2 regions of the Exiguobacterium sp. s21 genome follow, and region 1 is predicted to be linked to the other one. Evidence: riboswitches for the same ligand, from Rfam matches in the RefSeq annotation. Region 1 holds a riboswitch; the other holds the start of a gene.
The links. Region 1 has a riboswitch for FMN ahead of ribD (bifunctional diaminohydroxyphosphoribosylaminopyrimidine deaminase/5-amino-6-(5-phosphoribosylamino)uracil reductase RibD). Riboswitches for the same ligand answer to the same signal wherever they lie in the genome.

Region 1 (3,409 bases):
TTCCTTCAACAAGTCGCCGAGTAGACGGATACAGTGAATCATCCTCTGTTGCTCGGTGGACAAGTGGTGGGATTTAGTGGATAGCGTTTGACTCAATGATGGTTCCTCCTTCCATGGACTCATATCTGAACCGACAAAGATTACGAAATTGCTTCTACAATCATACTATCGGCCAGTTTTTACAATTTATAAGTGCATTTTTCAAGTTTTTCATACCAAATTTGAAACGGGATAGGTCTAAGGTCTGGTATGAAATTAGAAAAAATGGTAACAGTTCTATTAAAAATTTAATATTAAATGGGTTCAATTGTAAACAAAAAGTTTTATGGTGGCTGAAATGTCATATTCTGTACGAAAAAGTACCCAACTGGCCAATGGGGTCATCACCGTTGCACCAGTTGAGTACTCTTCTATAATAAATTTAATTTTCAGACTAATCAATGAAAGTTTTGAAAATAACGAATTTTTTTGAAAGGGTGGTCAGTGGAATAGGCGGTCTGCTAAAATAATGGAATTGATGTAAAAAAGAAAAGAGGATATTACGATATGACAATATGGTTGTTCTACTTACTGCTCGGTTTGATTCAAGGCTTCACGGAGCCGATCCCGATTTCGTCAAGCGGTCACTTGGTCATCTTCCAAGAGCTGTTCGATATCGAACTGCCGGGACTCTCGTTCGAGATATTCGTGAACTTTGCCTCGCTGCTCGCCGTCTTGACGATTTATCGGAAAGACGTCGTCCGTCTCGTCGTCAGTCTGTGGACGTTCTTATTTAAGAAAGATCGCAGTGACGAAACGATGATTGATGTTAAGTTCATCGGGCTCTTGCTCATCGCGACCGTCCCGGCTGGTTTGCTCGGTGTCTTGTTTGGTGATTGGATCGGGGAGACGCTCGGTGGAGTCGCCACGGTCGGTTACACGCTCATCTTGACTGGGCTTGCGCTCTGGTTCATCCGCAACATGCGCGGGAACAAAGGCGACGGCGGCATCACGCTCCGCGACGCGATTTTGATTGGACTTGCTCAAGCGGTCGCACTCATTCCAGGGATCAGCCGCTCCGGCGCCACGATCGTCATGGCGATGCTCCTCGGCATCAAGCAAGAGTCGGCCCTCCGCTTCTCGTTCTTCTTATTCATCCCGGTCAGTCTCGGGACGATGATTTTAGATGGACCGGCGCTGTTCACGAATCCGGAAACGCGTGAACTGTTCGGACCGCTCATCTTGGCGTTCACCGCCTCGTATGCGCTCACGGCCATCTCGCTCAAATGGTTCCAACACATCATGGCAAAAGGCGAACTCAAATATTTCTCGTTCTATTGCTGGATCGTCGGTCTCCTCGTCGTCCTATTCTTGGCATGATTCTGAAGGCGCTGCTCACTCGAGCGGCGCCTTTTTGCGCATTTCGTTTTGCCATCGATTTATTTTTGCGCTAAAGTGGAGACGTACAAACAAATATTCCTTCGGGGTCGGGTGAAAGTCCCAACCGGCGGTGATGGGCGCGAGCCTTAAGTCCGTGACCCGGGCGCACGTGTGCGAACGGTGGATCTAGTGCGATTCTAGAGCCGACAGTATAGTCTGGATGGGAGAAGGAAACATGACAGGTCCACGCGACCTGTAGTTCGTCGTACGTTTTTCTGTAAAGAAAACGCTTATTTGGCTTGCCCAAATGACGACCGACACCTCCCACCGAGACCTTGAGGATCATTCCTTGAGGTCTTTTTGTTTGTGCGAAACAAGGAGGGAGATTATGAATCAGTACATGCAACAAGCCATCCAATTGGCCAAGTTCGCCTCATCGACCGGCATCAACCCGCGCGTCGGCGCCGTCGTCGTCAAGGACGGCCGGGTCGTCGGGTTCGGTGCCCACTTGAAGGCAGGAGAAGCGCACGCCGAGGTGCACGCCATCCGCATGGCCGGCGCTGCCGCGTACGGTGCGACGATTTACGTCACGCTCGAACCGTGCTCGCATTACGGCAAGACGCCACCGTGCGCCGATCTGCTCGTCGAGTCCGGCATCAAGCGTGCCGTCGTCGCGATGGAAGACCCGAACCCGCTCGTGTCAGGGCGCGGCATCGCCCGGTTGAAAGCGGCCGGGATTGACGTCGAGGTCGGGCTACTCGAGCGTGAGGCGCGGGCGCTCAATACGGCGTTCTTGCGTTCACTCGAGACGAAGCGGCCTTATGTCATCTTGAAGACGGCGACGAGCCTCGACGGCAAAGTCGCGCTCGATCACGGTGACAGCAAGTGGGTGACCGGGACAGTAGCGAGACGGGACGTCCATGAACTGCGGGCGACGGTCGACGCCGTTTTGACCGGTGTCGGCACCGTCCTCGCCGACGATCCGGCACTCACCGTCCGGCTCGACCGTGAGACGACACAACTGCTCCGAATCGTGCTCGACCGTGAGTTGCGTACGCCGCTCTCGAGTCAGCTCGTCCGAACGGCGACCGACGTACCGGTGCTTCTGTACACGACTTCGGACGACCAAACAAAACGTGACGCGCTGACAGCGAATGGCGTCGAAATCGCCGACTACACATCGCTCGAAGCTGTCCTGCAAGACGTCTACGCACGCGGCATCGGTCGTATGCTCGTCGAAGCGGGACCGACACTCGTCACTTCACTCTTGGACGGACAGTTCGTCGACGAGTGGGTCATGTACCAGTCGCCACGCGTATTCGGCGGCAAGGGCGGTTTCTACCGCTCGCATCATGATGGGCCGCTCGATGCGGTCGAACGGTATGAGGTTCAATCGGTCGAGACGGTCGGCACCGATATCAAACTGATCATGCGAAAGGAGGAGTCCGATGTTCACGGGAATCGTTGAAGAGATTGGCAGTGTCAAGGCAGTAAAGCGGAACGGTCCGTCTCTCCGGCTCACGCTCGCCGGACAGGTCGTCCTCGAGGATGTGAAGCTCGGTGACAGCATCTCCGTCAACGGCATCTGTCTCACCGTGACGACGTTCGACCGCGACAGTTTCTCGGTCGACGTCATGCCGGAGACGCTCAAGGCGTCGAGTCTCGACGGGGTCCGCCCCGGTACGAGCGTCAACTTGGAGCGGGCCATGCCCGCGAACGGACGCTTCGGCGGCCATTTCGTCTCGGGTCACGTCGACGGGGTCGGACGCATCGTCAAAAAACGGTCGCTCGCGAACGCCGTCTATGTCGACATCAGCTGTGAGCCGTCGCTCCTCCGCTATATCGTCCCGAAAGGTTCGATTTCGGTCGACGGGACGAGCTTGACGGTGTTTGATGTCACCGAACGCGGATTCACGTTGTCGCTTATCCCGCATACGTACAGTGAGACGGTGCTCGGGATGAAACAGGCAGGAGACGCGGTCAATTTGGAATGTGACATGTTAGCTAAATATATGGAAAAACTCGTAAGTCAAAAACCGATGACGCTCGA
Region 2 (3,409 bases), 230 kb from region 1:
TTGAGATGAACCCCATTTTCGCTTCCGGGTGATGCAGTACGATCGGCTCTTCCCGTCGGACGGCGTCGATATAAAACTTGAGACGGTCTGTATAGTCGTCGGGTCCGAGCACGATTGGCAAGCGGACCGTCGCGACCGGGAACGAGGCGCGATGGAAGAAATAAGATTCAGCCTCTCGCTTCCCTTGCCCATAATCATGTTCGGATTCGAGATGATAGTCATGATGGAGCGGATTGAAATCACTTTCTTTCAACTCGGCGCCTGGCGCATAAACCGACATCGTCGACGTGAGCACATATTTACCGACTTGGTCCATGAAAGCGTCCGAGGCGATCTTTGCCTGGTACGGGTTAAAGCAAATATTGTCATAGACGAGGTCGTAATGGTCTCGTGACAAATCTTTCATCGTCGCCACCGACTGTCGGTCCCCTTTGATCGACCGGATGCCCTCCGCCTCAGGTACTTGCAGTTGTCCACGCGTCACAATCGTCACATCGTCACCGGCCTCCGCCAACCGAAGCGCCAACCGCTTTCCAAAATAGCGTGAGCCACCGAAAATCAATACGTTTCTCATCGTCCCTGCTCCTCCTACATGAAATGACATCTCTTTTCATTTTCCCTTGCATCCTCTCGACTAATCTTCTACATCCTTGAATATTTTTGTTATTCTTATATATATAGAGAAGAAAGAGGCGAGACGCATGCATCAGATCACATTAGAAAAAGGATGGTCGTGTGAATTACCGACACAATATGCCATTTACCAAAGCTTATCGGACTTCAGCCGTTACTCGGTCCTTGACCAAGAGGAAGAGAGCGTCTGTTCATTCCGCATCACGAACGACACGTGTAAAATCACAGCGTTTCGTCCTTGGCAACATCAAATCGAGTTAGACGCGGCTTCGAAACTCATTCGATTAATTCTGATTGAAGAGACAGACTGAATACAAAAAAGGCCAATCATGTGGCATGATTGGCCTTTCGTTTAGCAATCCCCAGGTGTCCCGGCGTTCGATGCCGTCCGGAAACTCGAGCCACAACCGCACGTGGCGATGGCGTTCGGATTTTTAATCGTGAAGCCGCCTCCTAGCATCGACTGCTTATAGTCAATCTCGAGACCGTCGACGACCCCGTGATCGGCTTCGGCGACGATGACGCGGACGCCGTGGTGGTCAAACTGAACGTCCTTGTCTGTCTTATCCTCATCAAATCCCATCCCGTAAGACAGGCCGGTACACCCGCCCCCTTGCACTTTGATCCGCAAGTACTGGTCGTCGGGGCGTTCGGTCTGTTTCATCATATCGATGACTTGTAATGCGGCTGATTCTGTCAAATGAATCATCTGAACTCCTCCTTCGTTATCTTAACTTCAAGTCAACTGACTTGAGATTTTGTGAAATATCTTGTATAACTAAACTGTAACAAAAAAAATTAAATCGTTCCATCTTCGGGGCAGGGTGAAATTCCCGACCGGCGGTATTGAAGACAAGTTCTTCTCAGCCCGTGAGCGAGCAAGGCGTTGCTTGCTGATTTCGTGAGATTCGAAAGCCGACAGTAAAGTCTGGATGGGAGAAGATGGCGGCATCCGACCGATATCCGGATGTTTTCTTCGGCGTGGTCTAAACACCGATGAGAACATCTATTTCGTATGCGCGTAAACTCTCCCGATTGTTTGATACAATCGGGTTTTTCTATGCGACGGGTGCCATTCATCAAGGAGCGACAAAAGGAGAGATTTTGATGAAAACAACGCGCAACAAACGATTGACAACACTGGTGACACTATCGATGCTCGGGGCCATTTCTTTTGTCCTCATGCTCTTTAACTTCCCGCTGCCTTTCCTACCACCGTTCCTAAAAGTGGATTTCAGTGACATTCCCGCGCTCGTCGCCGGGATCGTGTTCTCCCCACTCGCAGGCGTCGTGGTCGTCGCTCTAAAAAACGTCCTCTACTATGTCTTCAATGGTGGCGGCGTTCCGGTCGGTGAAGTCGCGAACTTCTTTGCAGGTGTCGCCTTCATGTATCCGGTCGCATGGTTCTACCATAAACGTAAAACGAATAAAGCGCTCGCTTCAGGCCTCGTGGCCGGTACGATCACGATGGCACTCAGCTTGGCGATCTTGAACTATTTGCTCATCTTACCAGCCTACGCGTTCTTCTTCGGCATGACCGAGATGGCACAACCGGCTGTCAAAACGGACCTCGTCCTATACGGTATCTTGCCGTTCAACTTCATTAAGGCCTTGCTGATCAGCGCCTTGTTCGTCCCACTCTTCCTCAAATTGAAGCCGTGGATCGAACGTCAGCGCATGCAACTTCAAGCGTAACTGACAAGCACCTAGACCCCGGTCTAGGTGCTTTTTGTATGGGTACGCTATGCTAATGAGAGAATAGGAGGAGATGGATTGAACACGACTGAAGATGTGACCCATTTTTTAGAGACTGATGTGGAACTGATGCGTCTGTTGACAATCGTCGCTTCGCTCTGTTTACCCGATTGGTGGATTTGTGCCGGATACGTGCGGGCAAAAATATGGGATGACGCGCACGGCTACGAAGTACCGACGCCGACCGAGGACGTCGATGTCATCTACTTTGACCGATCTCACATCGACGAGGCGATTGAAAAACAGTATGAGGCACAACTGCACGACCTGTTACCGAACGTCCCTTGGTCGGTCAAAAACCAGGCCCGCATGCATCTGGTCAATCAATTGCCACAGTATCAATCTGCGGTCGACGCCTTGGCCCATTTCCCTGAGACGGTCACGGCCATCGGTGTCAGCCTTGATGCGAGCGGACGCTTGAAGCTGGCCGCCCCTTACGGTATCGACGACATAGTCAAACTACAGTTACGACCGACCCCGGCCTTTGCGAACGACTCTTCACACCATCATATTTATCGAGCCCGGATCAATAAAAAGAATTGGCAAGCCACTTGGCCGAGACTCCATGAAGTGGATATACCTCGTCAGGAACGATAAACCCCCACCGTTTCCTGGTCAATTCCTTCTATCGGTCCTAGTCACATATGACAAACCTGACAGAAGAATGCACAAAAGTAACTTAGCTTTGTTACTTTTGTGCGGATAATTTCACTCTATGTAATACTCGAACGTGAACCGGTGTTACTAATTCAATTAATGCCACCTCTACAATTTTTCCAGCTATAGGTTTTACAATATCAGTACAATATTCAAAAGCATCTTTCATCTTTTCTTTAGACAATCTGTTTGCCAGTGTACAGTGCGGAATCCATGAGTCCGGTAAATATAAGGACTCAGCGTTATCATTAAACTCCCCAAATATACGATGATGCTCTAAGTGGAGGCTCCTCAATCCGGATGAGATTGTAGGTGAAAGAAAAAGTGCACTTGATTGAATGAACGTACCCAACGTACTAAATGT

Region 2: linked by a shared signal. The riboswitch ahead of KNP06_RS00045 (ECF transporter S component) and the one ahead of ribD (bifunctional diaminohydroxyphosphoribosylaminopyrimidine deaminase/5-amino-6-(5-phosphoribosylamino)uracil reductase RibD) in region 1 are both predicted to bind FMN.

What each region holds. Positions count from the first base shown of each region.
Region 1 is NZ_JACSLF010000001.1:234,419-237,827, reverse strand. Features, by position in the region: gene KNP06_RS01245 (homing endonuclease associated repeat-containing protein) at 1-96, opposite strand, end outside; gene KNP06_RS01240 (undecaprenyl-diphosphate phosphatase) at 547-1,359, shown strand; FMN riboswitch at 1,453-1,595, shown strand; gene ribD (bifunctional diaminohydroxyphosphoribosylaminopyrimidine deaminase/5-amino-6-(5-phosphoribosylamino)uracil reductase RibD) at 1,748-2,827, shown strand; gene ribE (riboflavin synthase) at 2,808-3,409, shown strand, end outside.
Region 2 is NZ_JACSLF010000001.1:6,314-9,722, forward strand. Features, by position in the region: gene KNP06_RS00030 (Rossmann-fold NAD(P)-binding domain-containing protein) at 1-574, opposite strand, end outside; gene KNP06_RS00035 (hypothetical protein) at 702-944, shown strand; gene KNP06_RS00040 (HesB/IscA family protein) at 986-1,342, opposite strand; FMN riboswitch at 1,440-1,581, shown strand; gene KNP06_RS00045 (ECF transporter S component) at 1,741-2,328, shown strand; gene KNP06_RS00050 (nucleotidyltransferase family protein) at 2,458-2,985, shown strand; gene KNP06_RS00055 (2'-5' RNA ligase family protein) at 3,077-3,409, opposite strand, start outside.